DNA from 4 places in the Janthinobacterium sp. CG_23.3 genome. Region 3 is predicted to be linked to each of the others. Evidence: predicted binding sites of a transcription regulator. Region 3 holds the regulator's gene; each other region holds the start of a gene.

What was found. Region 3 encodes FNR, which switches genes on or off when oxygen is low (the NO sensors DNR and NnrR bind a similar motif). Its sites were predicted from a motif close to TTGATNNNNATCAA; they were not measured.
Region 1: a site for FNR is predicted at 2,359-2,372, ahead of ACFDR9_RS16870 (TraR/DksA C4-type zinc finger protein). Genes of this name have one in related genera too.
Region 2: a site for FNR is predicted at 2,659-2,672, ahead of ACFDR9_RS06610 (DUF2249 domain-containing protein). Genes of this name have one in related genera too.
Region 4: a site for FNR is predicted at 2,639-2,652, ahead of ACFDR9_RS07485 (ribonucleoside triphosphate reductase). Genes of this name have one in related genera too.

Annotation. Positions count from the first base shown of each region.
Region 1 covers NZ_JBJXIB010000072.1:179-4,701, forward strand. The annotation lists gene otnI (2-oxo-tetronate isomerase) at 1-755, shown strand, start outside; gene ACFDR9_RS16860 (hypothetical protein) at 879-1,721, shown strand; gene ACFDR9_RS16865 (hypothetical protein) at 1,745-2,230, shown strand; gene ACFDR9_RS16870 (TraR/DksA C4-type zinc finger protein) at 2,455-2,826, shown strand; gene phbB (acetoacetyl-CoA reductase) at 3,075-3,821, opposite strand; gene ACFDR9_RS16880 (universal stress protein) at 3,998-4,523, shown strand, end outside.
Region 2 covers NZ_JBJXIB010000016.1:40,336-44,858, forward strand. The annotation lists gene ACFDR9_RS06590 (EAL domain-containing protein) at 1-40, shown strand, start outside; gene ACFDR9_RS06595 (SCP2 domain-containing protein) at 79-555, opposite strand; gene ACFDR9_RS06600 (U32 family peptidase) at 584-1,483, opposite strand; gene ACFDR9_RS06605 (peptidase U32 family protein) at 1,506-2,540, opposite strand; gene ACFDR9_RS06610 (DUF2249 domain-containing protein) at 2,728-2,949, shown strand; gene ACFDR9_RS06615 (permease) at 2,949-4,217, shown strand; gene ACFDR9_RS06620 (ABC transporter substrate-binding protein) at 4,360-4,523, opposite strand, start outside.
Region 3 covers NZ_JBJXIB010000018.1:24,318-28,840, forward strand. The annotation lists gene ACFDR9_RS07095 (response regulator) at 1-1,378, opposite strand, end outside; gene ACFDR9_RS07100 (DUF2892 domain-containing protein) at 1,684-1,908, shown strand; gene ACFDR9_RS07105 (sigma-70 family RNA polymerase sigma factor) at 1,895-2,413, shown strand; gene fnr (fumarate/nitrate reduction transcriptional regulator Fnr) at 2,564-3,325, shown strand; gene ACFDR9_RS07115 (FixH family protein) at 3,398-3,922, opposite strand; gene ccoG (cytochrome c oxidase accessory protein CcoG) at 3,940-4,523, opposite strand, start outside.
Region 4 covers NZ_JBJXIB010000020.1:551-5,073, reverse strand. The annotation lists gene ACFDR9_RS07495 (anaerobic ribonucleoside-triphosphate reductase activating protein) at 1-172, opposite strand, end outside; gene nrdD (anaerobic ribonucleoside-triphosphate reductase) at 174-368, opposite strand; gene ACFDR9_RS07485 (ribonucleoside triphosphate reductase) at 365-2,416, opposite strand; gene ACFDR9_RS07480 (AAA family ATPase) at 2,767-4,149, shown strand; gene ACFDR9_RS07475 (hypothetical protein) at 4,395-4,523, shown strand, end outside.

The sequences.
Region 1 (4,523 bases), on a different contig from region 3:
TTCTCTTCACCGAGTACGATTTCCTCGAGCGTTTCGGCGCCGCCCGGCAAGCCGGCTTCGACGCCGTCGAATTCCTCTTCCCCTACGCCTACGAAGCGCGCGACATCGCCGAGCAACTGCGCCGCCACGGCCTGACGCTGGTGCTGCACAACATGCCGGCCGGCGACTGGGCCGCCGGCGAACGCGGCATGGCCTGCGACCCGCTGCGCACGGCCGAGTTCCGCGGCGGCGTCGACCTGGCGCTGCGCTACGCCGCCGCGCTGGGCGTCAAGCAACTCCACTGCATGGCCGGCATCACGCCGCCGCACGCCAACGCCGAACTGGCCCGCGCCACCTTCGTCGACAACCTGCGCTACGCCGCCGACCGCTGCCGGCCGCACGGCGTCGACGTGCTGATCGAACCGATCAATACCTACGACATGCCCGGCTATTTCCTGTCGCGCAGCGCGCAGGCCCTGGCCATCATCGCCGACTGCGGCCGCGGCAATCTGTTCCTGCAATACGACATCTATCATATGCAACGCATGGAGGGCGAGCTGAGCAACACGATTCGCGCCAACCTGGCGTCAATCAAGCATATACAACTGGCCGACACGCCCGGACGGCACGAGCCAGGCAGCGGCGAAATCAACTACCGCCACCTGTTCGCCCTGCTCGACGGGATCGGCTACACCGGCTGGATTGGCTGCGAATACCGGCCGCGCGCCGGCACCGACGCCGGGCTGGGCTGGCGCGCCGCGCTAAGCGACGTTTAGCTCCCCCCCGTCGGCGCGGCCGCGGCCGACCCGCCGGCGCCTTGTTTTCGCTCAAGACGGCGCCCGCAGCCAGGCGCAACAATATCCTATCAATAGGACAGGTAAACGTTGCCGAAAGAACGCATGAAACTCCGCCACTGTATCATCGCGCTGGGACTGGCAATTACCCTGGGCGGCTGCGCCACCGCCAGCAAGGAGCGCATGCGTGAGGTGCGCGAATTTGCCGCCGAGTCGGCCAAATTGGACGCCTTCGCCGAATTGAGCGAGCGCTACCGTGACACCTACCAGCGCGAACAACCGTATCTGTCGCGGCAGGCCGACGCGCGCGAACGCGAACTCGACGTCCGCCGCCGCGCCGCCTACGACGACATCGTACGCATCCAGCAAGCGGTGGTGCGCTACCTGCACACGCTGGGCACGCTGGCCGGCGCCGAGCAAAAGCGCCACCCCGCGCCGGCCGCGCAAGCCGGCGCCGCCATCCAGTCCTGGCCCGACAGCGGCATCGACGAGCGCCACGTCGCCGCCTACACCAGCCTGACCACGCTGGTCGCGAACACGCTCAGCGCGCCCTACCAGGACCGCGCCGTGCGCGCCATGGTCAATGACGGCGACGCGCCCTTGCGCAGTCTGCTCGACGCAATGGCGGCGCTGCTGCGCTACTACGACAAAACCGGCGCCAACGAAAAGCGCATCGTGCTCGGCCTGTTCGACATTGAAATCGCCTTCGCCGACGCGCCGCGCGACCGTCTGCTGGCCACGCTGGCCAGGGCGCACCAGCAAAACAAGGCGGCCGAATACAGCCTGGTCGAGCGGCGCCACCGCGTGGCCGAGCACAACCTGGCCGCGCTTATCCAGGGCCAGCGCGCACTGGCCGCGCAACTGGGGCAGCCGCCAGAACCGACGCCAGCGGCGCCCGGCGCCGACGTGCGCGCCAGCCGCGCCGCGCCCGACGCCAGCCAGCACTGAAGAGCCAGCAAGGAGAAACCCGCATGGATTACCAAGACCGGAAAGACCCGGCGCTGGCCAGCGCCAGCCAGGTCGAGCAGTTGGCCGACAGCTTGTCTGACGCGGCCGACGCGCTGCACACGCGCGTGATGCGGGCGATCCGCAAGCGCCCGCTGGGGGGCGCCGCCCCGCCCGGCCTGGAGCTGGTGCTCAGCCAGGCCGAGGCGCAAACCATGTTCGACGCCGAGGTCAGCCTGCGCCAGCGCGCCAACGAACTCTACATCGACGCCGGCGGCTACGCGCTACAGGGCTTGGACACGTCGCAGCACAGCCTGATGGAGCTAACCGACACGGCCAAACAAAAAATCGCCCGGATCAACAACCTGAAAGACTTGATCGCCATTGGCAGCGACCTGCTGACCCTGGCCGGCGCCGTCATCGCCGGCAAACCCGACCGCGTCGCCAAGGCGCTGGGGCACATGCACGAGCATTTCGCCGGTTTGAAAAAGGACAAAGCCGGCCCGGGCTGACGCCGCCGCGCGGCGTCGGGGATGGCGTCAGAGGGACGCGAACGCTGAAATTTACACCAAAGGCAAAGAGCCGGGGCCAGACCTTCTGGCCCTGCATTTACGCCGCTGCACAGACGCGCGCGGCCCCGTTGAGCTGAGTCAATCGAAACGCCTCAAGTACCTCAAGCCGGACGCCGGACGATGGGCTACCATGGCTGGGTAGGCACACCCCGGGCGGAGCGGCAATGAACGGACTGGACCAGGCACAAATTTCGCGGCTGCAAAGCTTGCTGGAACGGCGCAAGGTTTCGCTGCTCAGCCAGCTTGCCGACGACGCCGTCGCGGCCGGCCTGCGCGCGGGCGCCTCCAGCGAAATCGAGGCCTCGCCGGCCGACAACGCCAGCCTGCGCACCTTGAACGAGCTGGTCAACGAAGCGGCCGAGCACAACGCCGCGCAACTGCGCACCGTCAAGCATGCGCTCGCCAAATTTAAAGACGACAGCTACGGCATCTGCGAAAGCTGCGGCGAAGCCATCGGCGTCTCGCGCCTCGACGCCCGCCCGGAGGCGCGCTTTTGCATCGCCTGCCAGACGAATATGGAAAAGGCCCGCAGATAAGGCGCCTGATCGACGCTTACGCTGCGGGCCCCGCCACTACACGCGCTCTTTACTACGATGCTTTACCGCTGTGCTTTACCGCTGCGCTTTACTGCTTTTTTACCAGTGATTCATTACTGATTCACCACTGGCGCATGGACTACCCGTCTTTACCGCCACGGCACGCGCCGCTTGCTACCACTCGCCGGACCTGCGTCTATGCGCCGCCTCGGCGGTGTTGTCTCCTCCACTGCCCCTTGCCGGCCCGCTCAGCTCATGTGCTGGCCGCCGTTGATCGCGATATTGGCGCCCGTCACGAAACCGGCCTCCTCCGACGTCAGGTAGGCCACCAGCGCGGCCACCTCGTCGGGTTCGCCCAGGCGCCCGACCGGAATTTGCGGCAGGATCTTGGTCGCCATGATTTCGCCCGGCACCTTCGTCACCATGCGCGTGCGCAAATAGCCGGGCGAGACGGTGTTGACGGTAATGCCGTGGCGCGCCACTTCCAGCGCCAGCGCCTTGGTGAAACCGTGCATGCCGGCCTTGGCGGCGGCGTAGTTGCTCTGGCCGAAGGCGCCCTTCTGGCCGTTGACGGACGAAATATTGATGATGCGGCCCCATTTTTGCGCCAGCATCGGCTCCAGCGCCTGCTTGCTCATGTTGAACACGCTGTCGAGGTTGGTGCGCAGCACCGTGCTCCAATCCTCCGGTTTCATATTGCGCATGCTCTGGTCGCGCGTGATGCCGGCGTTGTTCACCAATATGTCGATGCGCCCCATCTCCGCCAGCAGCTTTTGCATCATCCATTCGCAGTCGGCGTAGTCGGCCACGTCGACCTTGTAGCCGGTGAAGCGGAAGCCCTCGTCCTTTTCCGCCTCGATCCAGTGCTGGGCCTGGTCGTTGCCGGGTGAATACGTCGCCGCCACCGTGTAACCGGCCTTGTGCAGGCGGCGGCAAATCGCCGTGCCCAGGCCGCCCATACCGCCCGTTACCAGGGCCACTTTTTTATCGTCCATGTCTACTCCTCGTCGCTGATTATTGTTTTTACAATTAAAAACCTAGTCTATGAGGTGCGCCTGCACTCGATATTGCGTTGGATCAAACGCCCAGCTTGCTCCCGGCTGAGCGGCGACAGGGCGCGCGCGCGCGTTTTCCGGTACCATGGAAGGATCCGCACTGTAAGGACCACGCCATGTCCTATAAAACCGTACTCGTGCATATCGACGACGGCGCCTCCGCCGGCGCGCGCATCGACCTTGCCGCCGCCATCGCGCGCAGCCAGGGCGGCCACCTGGTCGGCGTGGCACTCACCGGCGTCTCGCGCTTCCTTTACCAGAACGTCACCAACATCGACGACGACCCGAACCTGGCGCTGCACCTGAGCTTTTTGCGCGAGCGCGCCGGCCACGCCCTGACCGGCTTCGAGCAGCGCATGGCGGCGCTGGGCCTGGACGGGTTCGAACAGAGCGTCGTCGACGACGAGGCCGGCGGCGGCGTCAGCCTGCTGGCGCGCTACGCCGACCTGGTCGTCATTGGCCAGTTGAACCCGGCGCAACCGTCGAGCGCCGTCATGAGCGACTTTCCCGCCTATGTCGTGATCCATTCCGGCCGGCCCGTGCTGATCGTGCCGTACGCCGGCGCGGCGGCGGCGGCGCCGCGCCGCGCGCTCATTTCCTGGAACGCCAGCAAGGAGGCCAGCCGCGCCGTCAGCGCCGCGC
Region 2 (4,523 bases), on a different contig from region 3:
CTTCGAACACTACGCGACGACGGCGAAAGCGGCGGCCTAGGCATGCTGCCGCACAGTGAAGCTTCCGTAGGTCGCGGATTAGCGGCGCGGTCGCGCGTCGCGGCGCAGGCGCGCCAGCACGCGCCCCGGCGCCAGCGCGGCCAACTCGAAGGCCGGCGCCTCCAGCGCGTCGAGCGTGTTCTTGAACAGCAGGCCCAGTTCGGTGTCGCCCTCCAGCGCCAGGCGGCGGCTGAAGAACAGCGTGTCCGGGTCTTCCTGGCGCCGCGCCAGCAACAGCAGGTCGTGCACCGCCGCGCCGATGGTCAGGTCGGTCTCGGCCCGCGGCCGGCAGGCGCGAAAGGCGCCGCCGCGCCAGACGAAGTCGAAGGCCAGGCCGGCGTCGTCCAGGCGCAGGCGCAGCCGCTTGCCTTCCAGGCGCTGGCGCACGTCGGCCGGCAGTTGCCGCGCCAGCGCCAGGTTGAGCGCCTGGACGAACAGCCAGGAGCCGGGATAGGCCGGCAGCAGCGCCAGCAGCTTGGCCGCCGGCTCGGGTAGGGTGTAGGGTTTTCCTTGCATTGGTTGCTCCTTGGCGGGTGCCGCGGTGTTAGTGCTGGTCGTGGCGGCGCAGCTCCTGGCCGGGCTTGCCGTACCAGTAGCCGTCGCAGGCGGCCGACGGCTGCCACGCGGCGATCTGCGCGCCGGCCGCGGCGCCCGCGGTCGCGCCGCGGCGGACCCGGTCGAAGGCGTCGATGACGCGCCCGGTGTCGCTGGCCTGCGGGCTGATGCGGGCGACGTCGACGCCCATGCGGCCCATCGCGTCCAGTTCCGCCACCAGGTTATACACCAGCGCCGACTGCGTTTGGGTGCCGTTCAAGACCAGGAACGGCGCGTGTTCGCGCGTCTGCAGCAGCAGGCCGTCCGGGTGCTCCAGGCAGCTGAAGCGGCAATCGTCCTTCGCCAGGTTGCGGTTGCGCGCGGTGAAGCAGCGCGCCGAAAACGCCAGCGGCATGCGCCCGTAGGCGAACACCTCGGTCTGCATGCCGGCCGGGCGCGCGGCCAGCATCTGCGCCAGGCCCTCGCGGCCCATTTCCAGCGGCATCACCCAGCGCTTCGCGCCCAACCCGGCCAGCAGCGCCAGCGTCGGGCCGTTGTACAGGTTCAGGTGCGGCCCGGCGACGAAGGGCGCGCCGCCCTTCAGGCGCTGCACCGCGCCCATGTCGTTCGCCTCGACGGCGAAGCGGCCGTTCTCGGCGATCTTGCGCATCGCCGTCAGTTCGCTGCCGGACTCGATCAGCGCCTGCGTCGACAGCACCACCTCCTTGCCGGCGCCGGCCAGCAACTCGGCCACGTCGAGCCAGTCGGCTTGGCGCAGCTCGCGCCGGCGCGAACACACCGTCTCGCCGAGGTAGACGATATCGACCGCGCTGTCGGCGACCATGTGGTAAAACTCGAACACGGCGGCGCGCGGCCAGTAGTACAGGATCGGTCCCAATGCCAGTTTCAACATGCTTTTTCCATTGTTTAGATTATTTCCACGAGCGGTGGTAGGCGCCCAGCGTGTGCTGCTGCCCCTCCGCCACCTTGTCGAGCGCAGCCATCCAGGCCGGCTTGACCGAATAGCGCTGGGCGTTGCCGGCGTAGCAGTCGAGCGCCTCGCGCCACACCCGCGTCACCTGCGCCACATAGGCCGGGCTGCGCTGGCGCCCCTCGATCTTGACGGCGCGCACGCCCATGCCGACCAGCGCGGGAAGCAGCTCCAGCGTGTTCAGGCTGGTGGGCTCTTCCAGGGCGTAATAATTTTCGCCGGCGACGTCGAAACGCCCCTTGCACAGCGTCGGATAACTGGCGTTCTCGGCGTCGGCGTAGCGGTCGATCAGCACGCCGTTCAGGCGCGACTCCAGGCCCTTCGGCGTCGGCACCCAGCGCACCGACCTGGCCGGCGAGCAGACCCCGTGCGTGTTGGGCGCCTCGCCGGTGGCGTACGAGGACAGCGCGCAGCGGCCCTCGACCATCACGCACAGGCTGCCGAAGCCGAACACCTCGATGTCCACCGGGGTGTTCTTGGCGACCTGCTCGACCTGGGTCAGCGACAGCACCCGCGGCAGCACCGCGCGGGCGATGCCGAAATGCTCGTGGTAGAAATTGATGGCCTCGTAATTGGTGGCCGAACCCTGCACCGACAGGTGCAGCCGCAATTGCGGGTGGTGGCGCAGCGCGTAGGCCATCAAGCCCGGGTCGGCCAGGATCACCGCGTCGATGCCGGCGTCGGCGGCGCGGTCGATGGCGCCGCGCCACAGCGTCCAGTTGGACGGCTGCGGATAGGTGTTCAGCGCCAGCAGCACCTTGCATCCGCGCTGGTGGGCGTAGCCGACGCCCTCGTCGATGGCCTTGTCGTCGAAATTGAGGCCGGCGAAGTTGCGCGCGTTGGTGGCGTCGCGGAAGCCGAGGTAGACGCAGTCGGCGCCGTTGTCGACGGCCGCCTTCAGGGCCGGCAGGCTGCCGGCCGGGCAAACCAGTTCCAGCGGCGCGCGCGCCGCTGCGGGGGTGGGATCGTCAATCATAAGCCTTTTCCTGTTCGTGAACGCCGCGCGCCGCCGCCGTCCATCAATCCGGCGACGTGAAGCGCGCGCTGCGGTATTGCGCTGCGGCGAACTATAGGCCCGGCAAATATAAAAGTCCTTAACCTGGGTCAAGGATTAAAACCTTGTCCGGGATGCACAATGGCGCTTTGCACAGAACGGGACAGCCATGCGGGACATTTCCCTCGACGTCTGCGCGCTGGCGCCGCCCGAACCGATGCAGCGCGTGCTCGAGGCGCTGGGCGCGATGGCGCCGCGGCGGCGCCTGGCCGTGCTGATCGAACGCGAGCCGCTGCCGCTGTACCGCATCCTGGACCGGCGCGGCTACCGCCACTGCATCACGCGCCGGCCCGACCTGCGCTACGACCTGCTGATCTGGCGCGCCGCCTGATGCAACGCCGCCTCGCGCTCGAACGCAGCGCGCCGCTGTGGCTGTCGATGCGCTTTTTCGCCAGCGCGCCGCTGTTCGCGCTGCTGGCCGGCGCCCTGCTGCTGTGGCAGGGGCCGCCGCTGCTGGCCTCGCGCTGGTCGCCGGCGGCGCTGGCGGCGACCCACCTGTTCACGCTGGGCGTGCTGACCATGGTCATGAGTGGCGCGCTGCTGCAACTGCTGCCGGTGGTGGCCGGCGTCGACATTCCGCGCGTCGGCCTGGCCGCGCCCGCCATCCACGCCCTGTTAAGTGCCGGCACGCTGCTGCTGGCCGGCGCTTTTTGCTGGCCGCGCCCGCTGCTATTCCAACTCGCGCTGGCGCCGCTGGCGCTGGCGCTGGCCTGGCTGCTGGGCGCCTGCGCCCTTGGCCTGTGGCGCGCACGCGCGGACCCCGCCGCCGCCGCCCGCGCCGGCGCGGCGCAGCCCATGCTGGACGGCGTGCGCATCGCCCTCGGCGCCCTCGGCGTTACCGCGGCGCTGGGCGCCGGCATGGCCGCCGCCCTGGCCTGGGCGCTGCCGCTGCCGCTGGCGCGCCTGGCCGACCTGCACGCCCTGTGGGGCCTGGCGGGCTGGATCGGCGTGCTGGTGATCGCCATCGCCCACCAAGTAATTCCGATGTTCCAGGTCACGCCGCTGTACCCGGCCGGCCTGACGCGCGCCTTGAACCGCGCGGTGCTGGGGCTGACGCTGGCCGCCAGCGCCGCGCAACTGGCCGGGCACTGGAGCGCGGCGCCGCTGCACGCGCTGCTGCTGGGCGCCTTCGGCGTCTTCGCCGTGGCCACGCTCGACCTGCTCAGACGGCGCAAGCGCCCGGCCGACGCCACCACCCTGTTCTGGCGCCTGGCCATGGCCAGCCTGCTGGCCTGCGCGGCGCTGTGCTTGGCGCCGCCACCGGCCGGCGCCAGCGCACTGTTGCCCGGCCTGCTGTTCCTGCTCGGCTTCGCCTACTCGGCGGTGCTCGGCATGCTCTACAAAATCGTCCCCTTCCTGCTGTGGCAGCACTGGCAGGAAAACGCGGACGACAAACCAGTGCCGGGCATCCGCCACATCATCACGGAAGAAGCGGCGCGCGGCCAATTCCGCGGCCACCTGGCGGCGCTGGCGCTGCTGGCGGGCGCCGCGCTGTGGCCGACACCGCTGGCGCGCGCGGCCGCCGTGGCGATGCTCGCCTCGACGCTGCACCTCGCCTGGATACTCTGGCGCGCGCTGCGCCTGCGAGCGACGCACTAATCCTACAAAATAGGGTTAGGTCTCGATATGCCGGGTTTGTTGCAGATTCGGCGCCGATCTAAGGCTTGTTGGCCGGCGCCGGCCTGGCCACGCTGATCAAGCGCCAGGCGCCGGGCTACGCGCATATCCGTTCCTGGCGGCGCTACGGCTTGTCGGACGGATCGTCGGCGCTCCAGCCCGACAGGACTTTAACGTCCAGGTGGAAGTACGCCATCGCCGCCAGCCAACCCTTGTCGGTGGCGAGCGTGTCGATGGCCTCGTTGAGCGCCTTCAGCATGGCCGGATTGCCCTTGCCCACCAGAATGT
Region 3 (4,523 bases):
CGCTCAGGCTGACCTCGAGCGGGAATTCGCTGCCGTCCCGGCGCAGGCCGAACAGCGCCTGGCCGCGCCCCATCACGCGCGGCTCGGCGCTCAGGCGGGTGTCGAGGAAGCCCTTGCGGGCGTTGGCGTGGCGGGCCCGGTAGCGCGCCGGCATCAGCGTTTCCACCGCCTGGCCGACGATCTCGTCGCGGCGGTAGCCGAAGTAGCGCTCGGCCTGGCGGTTGAAGGTTTCGACGCGGCCGTCGGCGCCGACGACGACCATCGCGTTCGGCGCGAATTCGATCAGGCTTTGCAGGCGCGCGTCGGCCGCCTGCCGCGCGCTCATCAACTCGTTGAAGGCCATCGTCAGCTCGCCGATTTCGTCGTGCTTGGCCACGCCGATCGGCACGAACTGGCTGGCGTCGGCGCGCAGGCCGCGGATGGCGTCGCGCAGCCGCACCAGCGGCGACAGCAGGCGCAGCGTCAGCCAGCCGAGCGCGGCGGCCGCCAGCAGCGAGGCGAAGGCGCTCCACGCCGCCAGCCGGTACAAGGCGCCGTCGAGCGGCTCGAAGGCGTCGCGCAGCGGCAACGCGGCGCCCAGCGTCCAGTCGGCCGACTTCAGCGTCTTGAAACTGTAGATCATTGCCACGCCCTGGCTGTTGCTGCTGACCGCCGAGTCCGCCCCGTCCTCCTTCAGCGCGCGCGTGGTGAGCGCGTTGGCGTTGGCCGCGCGCGGCTGCAGCAGCCGGCTGGCGTCCGGGTGTAGCACGTACAGCGGCACCGCGCCGCGCGTGATGGCGAAGTAATAGCCGCTCTTGCCGACCTTGGCGCTGCGCAGCCGGCCCAGCACGTTGTCCTTGTACAGGCGCAGCACGCCGATCAGCATGCCGACCACTTCGCCGCGCGCGTCCAGCACCGGGGCGACGAATTGCACGATGGGTTGCTTGCTGGTCTTGCCGAGCACCGGTTCGGCGATCATCGGCCGGCGCGTGCGCAGCACGGTTTTGAAAAAGGCCCGGTCGGAGGCGTCCGTGCCGGCCCGTCCCGGCACCGCCGGCACGTCGGCGATCAGGCGGCCGCGGGCGTCGAGCACCAGCACGTCGTCGAACAGCGTCAGCACCGCCCGCGTCGCGTAGTGGGCCCTGAGCTTCTCCGGCGAATCCATCAGCTCGGGCGGCTGCTGCCTGGCGCTGGCGCCGACGACGTCGAGGAGGATCTGCAACTTGTCGTCGAGTTCGGTCGCGGTACTGCGCACCAGCGCGTTCTGCTGCGCCAGCAAGACCCCGGTGAAGTCCTCGCGCATGCGCTGCATCTGGGCCACGGTGACCAGCGCGATCATGAGAATCGACGTCAGGCTCGTTGCCAGGGCGACTTTCGCTTTGATCCCGAGTGGCTTCATTGCTTTCCTTTATGGACGCCCGCGCGGGCATTCAGGCCGCCCGGGAATTGTGCTATCAATAAGGATACTTAGCAAGCACTACCCTGCCGCGCGGCGGCCGCCAGGATCACCGGCGCCACCGCCGCCGGCCGACCGCCTCGCCGAAGGCGCTGCCGCGGATCGGCCCGCGGCTCGCGATGCCGGGCGCCGCGCCAGCGGGTAGAATGGCGCGGCGCCAGTATATTTTTCTTTCGGCGAATCGAAACCGCCGCGGCCCGCCTCTTAGTAGCCGAGGGATGTCCTCGCCACCGTCGAAAGGGAAAAATATGTTCTATATGAAAAATGTACCGGGTTGGGAGCGGCTCTTGCGCGCCGTCGCCGGCCTGCTGGCGATCGCCTTCGGCGTGCTCGCGCTTGGCGGCGCGGCCGGCGTCGGCCTCGCGCTCGGCGGCGCCGGCCTCGTCGCCTCCGGGCTGTTCGGTTTCTGTCCGATGTGCGCGCTGCTCGGGCGCCGCCTGGACCGCGCCGGCCGCGCCGATGACGCTCGCTGAGCAACACCGACCGGTGCTGGACGCCGCCCACGGCGGCGATCCCGCCGCGCTGGCGCAGTTGCTGCGGCTGTGCCAGCCCGACATCCGCCGCTACGCCCGGCGCTCCTGCCTGCTCAGCGACGTCGACGACGCCGTCCAGGAGGCCTTGTTGGTGCTGTCGCGCCGGCTCGGCTCGGTGCGCCTGCTGGCGGCGTTCTCCGGCTGGTTGTTCAAGGTGGTGCGGCACGAGTGCCGCAAGCTGGCCCGTCTGGCGCTGCGCCACGCTCCCTACGACGACGAGCGCGCCGAACGCTGGCTGGCCGCGCAGGACACGGCCGGCCTGCGGCTGGACCTGGTGAACGCGCTCGAATCGCTGCCGGCCGATTATCTGCACATGATCCTGTTGCGCGATTTCGCCGAGCTGAGCATCGCCGAAATCGCCGCCCTGCTCGGCCTGACGGCGGCCGCCGCCAAGAGCCGGCTGCACTGCGCCCGGCTGCTGGCGCGCGAGTATCTGGTGGGCTGAGGCGGGCGCCTGGCGTCGGGAGCGGCCGCCCCGGCGTAGTTGCCATATAATTAAATCGACCAACCCCGGGTCGTTTAGTGGGCTATTGCCACTTGGTAACGTCGGGATGCGATAAACTCCATGACAGCCTCCGAATAGGTATATCCCGCTATGCTCACAGAACTGCCCGCCCTGACCCTGCCCCGCGTTCCCGTGGAGGTGTTGCGCGCGCGCTGCTCCACCTGCAGCATGCACCAGTTGTGCCTGCCGATGGGCCTGGACATGGGCGATATGGACCGGCTCGACCAGATCATCGGCCGGCGCCGCAAGGTGCCGCGCGGCGCCACGCTGTTCCGCATCGGCGACCCGTTCGTCAACCTGTACGCGATCCGCCTCGGCCATTTCAAGACCTACCAGATCAACGCCGGCGGCGAGGAGCAGATCACCGGCTTCCAGATGGCCGGCGAGCTGCTCGGCATGGACGCGATCAGCGCCGACCGCCACCATTGCAACGCGGTGGCGCTGGAAGACAGCGAGGTGTGCGAAATCCCGTTTTCCAGCCTTGAACAGCTGCTCGGCGAGATGCCGACGCTGCTGCGCCATTTCCACCGCATGATGAGCCAGGAGATCACGCGCGAGCAAAGCGTCATGCTGTTGCTGGGTAATATGCAGGCGACCCAGCGCTTCGCCGCCTTCATCGTCAACCTGGGCTCGCGCTACGAGGCGCGCGGCTATTCGAGCGTCACGTTCCAGCTGCGCATGTCGCGCGAGGAAATCGGCAACTACCTGGGGCTGACCATCGAGAGCATCAGCCGGCTGTTGTCGAAGTTTAAGAAGGAAGGCTGGCTGCGCGTCAGCAACCGCGAAATTGAAATCCTTAATCCGGCCATGCTGAAGGCGATTACCGCCGGTACGCCGGAGGCTTGCGCCTAAGCCGCCGGCGACGCCGGTCGGCTGGCCCACGCCGTGTAACGGAGCTGGGCTAACCGACCTGCGGCAATCCCATCAATCGCTGCGCAGCGCCACGGCGCGCTGCGTCGGCCAGGTCCAACTGCCATCCAGGCGCCAGTCGCGCCGGGCGTTTTCCGCCAGCACTTGCCAGCGGCTGCGCTCGAACAGCGCCAGCGGCGCGCTGAAGTTGCCTTGCGCGTCGGGCTGGACCGCCAGTTTGATGTCCTTCTCCGGTTGCGTCGCATGGGCCAGGTGCAGCAGCAGCGGCGCGCTGTAGGGCAGGCCGTGGCTGTCGATCTTGCCCACCAGCACGGCGTTGGCGGCGTCGTAGCGCAGCGCCGCCGTCAGCCCCAGCGCGCTGGCCGCGCGGTCGCGCCGCAAGTCCTGGTTGATCGCCTTGCCCTTCTTGTAGTAGTCGCCCACCACCAGCGCGTCCTGGCGCGAAAACGCCAGGTAGCCGGTGTAGCTGCCGGCCACTATGACGATGAAGGGGCCGAGCATCAGCAACCACGGCCAGCGGTGCGTGTACCAGGGGCGTTCGGCCGGCGCCAGGGGGCGCAATGGCAATACGTTCGACATGGTTTCTCCTTTATTGCTTAGCGCGGCACAAAGAACACCGCTTTTTCCATCACGTGCAGGCTTGGGTCGTCGAGCGCCGTCAACTCGATGGCGATCTGGTTGGAACCCTTGGCCCCGGCGCCGTGGGCGGCGCGCAGGCGCACCGGCAGCGCCAGCGTTTCGGTGGCGCCGACGCTGACCTCGTCGGGCGTGACCAGCGCCAGGCTCGGCAGGCCCGACACCTTCACCTTGTAGCGGTGCGGCGTCTCCGCGGTGTTCATGATCTGCAGGCGGTAGACGTTTTCGACCATGCCGTCCTCGACTTCGCGCCCCATCGCGCCGCGGTCGCGGATCACGTCCAGCTTGAGCGGCGTGCGCAGCGCCAGCGAGCCGACCACGGCGGCGGTGATGACGGCCAGGATCGCCGTGTAGATCAGCACGCGCGGGCGCAGCGCGCGCTGGCGGATCTGCTCGACGCTGAAATTGTTGGCCAGCGCGTGGTCGGTGCTGTAGCGGATCAGGCCGCGCGGGCGGTCGATCTTGTCCATCACCGTGTTGCAGGCGTCGACGCAGGCGGCGCAGCCGATGCATTCGTACTGCAGGCCCTGGCGGATGTCGATGC
Region 4 (4,523 bases), on a different contig from region 3:
GCGCCGGCCAATGCAGCGCGCCCCGCGGCGGGCGCGCCTGCAAATGCGGGTTGTGGCAATAAGCGCAGCGCCACGGGCACCCCTGCACGAAGACCACCGCGGCCAACTGGCCGGGATAGTCCGTTGCGGTGAACGCGGTCACGCCGCCCACCTTCAGCAAGCGCGCGCCCATGCTAGCTGATCATGCCCGAACATTGCTCATCGAAGTAGGTGCGCTCGTGGAACTCGCCCTTCTTGCCGATGTTGAACGACGACAGCGGCCGGTGATACCCCATGACGCGGGTCCAGATTTCGCACGGCTGGCGCTCGGAATCGGCCAGGGTGGTGCTTTGCGGCGCGATAAAAACGGGATGGCTCGGGTTGTTCATGCTGTTTCCTTCTTGGTGGTTAAGGTTGGCGACGCGCCTTCGCGCCGCTTGCGGGCGATGATTTTCTCATCGCATTTCGGACAAAACTCGTGCTTGCCGCCCAGGTAGCCGTGGCGCGGGCAAATCGAAAACGTCGGCGTCACCGTGATGTAGGGCAGGCGGAAGCGGCTCAGCGCGCGCTTGACCAGCGTGCGGCAGGCGTCGGCGCTCGACAGCGGCTCCGTCATGTATAAATGCAGCACGGTGCCGCCGGTGTACTTGCGCTGCAAATCGTCTTGGCGCTCCAGCGCCTCGAACGGGTCGTCGGTGAAGCCGACCGGCAACTGCGACGAGTTGGTGTAGTACGGCATGTCTTTGGTCCCCGCCTGCAGGATGCCCGGGTAGCGCTTGCGGTCCTCCTTGGCGAAACGGTAGGTGGTGCCCTCGGCCGGCGTCGCCTCCAGGTTGTACATGTGGCCGGTTTCATCCTGGAACGCCAGCATGCGCGCGCGCACATGGTCGAGCAGGCGGATCGCCAGCGCGTGGCCGAACTCGCTGGTGATGTCGTGCGCGTCGTCGGTGAAGTTGCGCACCATCTCGTTGACGCCGTTCACGCCCAAGGTCGAAAAATGGTTGCGCAGCGTGCCGAGGTAGCGCTTGGTGTAGGGGAACAGGCCGTCGTCCATGTGGCGCTGGATCACCTTGCGCTTGATCTCCAGGCTGGTCTTGCCTAGGTCCAGCAGCACGTCCAGGCGTGCCAGCAGCGCCGCCTCGTCGCCCTGGCACAGGTGGCCCAGGCGGGCGCAGTTGATCGTCACCACGCCGAGCGAGCCGGTTTGCTCGGCCGAGCCGAACAGGCCGTTGCCGCGCTTGAGCAATTCGCGCAGGTCCAGTTGCAGGCGGCAGCACATCGAGCGGATCATGTTCGGCTTCAACTCCGAGTTGATGAAGTTTTGGAAGTAGGGCAGGCCGTAGCGCGCCGTCATCTCGAACAGCAGGTCGGCGTTGGCGCTGTGCCAGTCGAAATCCTCGGTGATGTTGTAGGTCGGAATGGGGAAGGTGAACACGCGGCCCTTGGCGTCGCCGGCCATCATGATCTCGATATAGGCGCGGTTGATCATGTCCATCTCGGGGCGCAGGTCGCCGTAGGTGAACGGCATCTCGACGCCGCCGATCAGCGGCACCTGCTCGCGCAAATCCTCCGGGCAGACCCAGTCGAAGGTCAGGTTGGTGAACGGCGTCTGCGTGCCCCAGCGCGACGGCACGTTGAGGTTGTAGATCAGTTCCTGGATGTACTGCTTGACGTCGGCGTAGCACAGATTGTCCTTGCGGATATAAGGCGCCATGTAGGTGTCGAAGGAACTGAAGGCCTGCGCGCCGGCCCACTCGTTTTGCAGCGTGCCGAGGAAATTGACGATCTGCCCGATGGCGCTCGACATGTGCTTCGGCGGGCTCGATTCGATCTTACCGGGCACGCCGTTCAAACCCTCGTGCAGCAAGGTGCGCAGCGACCAGCCGGCGCAATAGCCCGACAGCATGTCGAGGTCGTGGATGTGCAGGTCGGCGTTGCGGTGGGCGGCGCCGACTTCCGGCGGATAGACGTGGTTCAGCCAGTAATTGGCGATGACCTTGCCCGAGACGTTGAGGATCAGGCCGCCCAGCGAATAACCCTGGTTGGCGTTGGCGTTGACGCGCCAGTCGAGCTGGTTCAGGTATTCGTTCATCGACGATTCGACGTCGATCTGGCTCTGGCGCTCGCGCCGCAGCGCGTGGTGCTGCTCGCGGTAGAGGATGAAGGCGCGCAGCGTCTGGCGGTAGCCGGCGTCGTACAGCACGGCCTCGACCGCGTCCTGGATCTGCTCGATCTGCGCGGTGTCGCGGCCGTGGCCGGCGACCTGCTGCAGCAGCACGCTGGCGCCCAGGCAAACCGCTTCGTGGATGTCGTACTCGCCGCTGGCCAGGCCGGCGCGCAGCAGCGCCGACTCGATTTTGCCGGCGTCGAAAGGCTGCAAGCTGCCGTCGCGCTTGATGATGCTGCTGAGGGTGGAAATTGCTGCTGTGGCTGACATTGTGGCTCCGTATGAACACAAGATGTGGTGTTGAGGTGGAGAATAGCCACTAGATGTAGTGTCGTCAACGGAAGCGCGGCTTGTTTTTAAAATCCTTGACTTGGGTTAATTTGAGGGGAGGGTGACGATAGATTGTAGTGGAACGTCGAACTGATCTCAGTAGATTGTGTCACCATCATTACATCCCTTCAAGGTCAGCTCTCATGGATGACAATAAATACTTTGACGTGCATCAAAGTATTTATGATAGAACTTACAGATGAAAAATAGTGGCGTCGCTTGAAAGAATAAGACATTTTACTTGGGAAACTACACTATAATCTTACGAATTGGCTCTATAGAAGGTAAACATGCTAACCAAATTAGAAGCCCATGGCTTTAAGAATCTCCTTAATTTCTCAGTTTCATTTGGTGCCTTTAACTGCATTGCAGGTCTGAATGGAGTGGGGAAGTCAAATATTTTTGATGCTATAAAATTTTTGTCGCTGCTTAGTGATAAATCTATTGTAGAGGCCGCTTTAGCCGTGCGCGATTCCGTATCTTCTGAGCCGTTGGATATTTTTTGGGCCAATGGCAGTTATAGGGCAGAACACATGAAACTCGCGGTTGAGATGATCGTGCCATTAGATATTATTGATGATTTTGGTCGAAAATCGCAGGCTACCTCTACCTTTCTGCGTTATGAAGTGGAACTCAAGCGTGATCCGGAGGAAGAGGCCTCTGGTTCTATGGGACTTTATCTTGTCCGCCAGACCCTTACTCATATAAAAAAAGGTGATGCGGTAAATTATTTGCATTTCCCACTTAGTGCGGCATTGTTTCGCGATCAAGCGGTGGTAAATAAACGAAAGGGTGCAGGTTTTATTTCTACACAAGTGCTAGATGATGGTGTTATAGAAATTCACATGCATCAAGATGGCGGTAGCAGCGGCCAACCTCAAAAAATCCCTGCTCGCAATATCCCTAAGACTGTAATCGCCAATACAAATAGCGCTGTTTGGCCAACCATTTTAGCTGCACGACGGGAGATGCAGTCGTGGCGTTTTCTTTCTCTTGAACCTAGCGCCATGCGCCGATCAAATCGAATGCATGAAGATGGTAGCGTCGGCTCAGATGGAGGTAGATTAGCCGCAGCTCTTCACAAGTTATATCGCCGCGACGAAAATGTCTACTCACGGGTGGCGAGTCGACTATCAGAAATTGTGCCGACTTCCGATGTTCGAGTTGATGTTGATCAAGTTCGGCAGTTGTTAACTGTAGAAGTCAAAGAACGTTCCGGTGCTTTTTTACCAGCCCGCGCACTTTCAGATGGGACGTTACGCTTTCTTGCTTTGTGCATTATGGCTGAGGATCCAGATTTCAGAGGTCTCTTGTGCTTTGAAGAGCCTGAAAATGGTATTCATCCAGCTAAAATGGGGGCCATGCTATCTTTGCTCAAAGAATTGGCTGTTGATACAACTTTATCAGCAGGCGAAGACAATCCGATGCGGCAAATTCTTATTGCAACTCATTCTCCTGTATTGGTAAACTTGGAAACGCAAGACGATCTGATTTATGCCGATATTGTTAAGGTTCGCGGATTGGATGGAAAGCCAGCCTCAACCATTCGTTGCAAAAGTTTAAGAGATAGCTGGCGATCTAGAGCCGGTACTGAGTGTATAGATAAGGGTTCTGTTATTGCTTATCTTGCTCTGCCACAGGGTAGTCAAATATTGCTTGATTTAGATGATTGAACAAAGATCTGTATAACATGAAAATAAATTTTCTTATTATAGGCGAAGGCTCTTAGGACCTGCGTTTAGTAACTCACATCGAAAGTCTTTTAATAGAAGAAGGATTTTCTGAGGTTAGAGGAGAAGCGCCTGATTTAAGCTTGTTTAGGTCCGCAGTTGGTCGTTCCGTTAGAGATAAGCTCATTGTTTTAGAGAAATATTTCCCTCACTCCGATGTAATATTTGTGCACCGAGATGCCGATGCTATGGGAATACTCGTCAGAGAACAGGAAATTTCGTACTCAGCATTAAATATTGTCAATGCGGAACGAATTATTCCAATAGTGCCGTTAAAAATGTTGGAAACCTGGCTGTTAGCGGATTCACAGGCAATT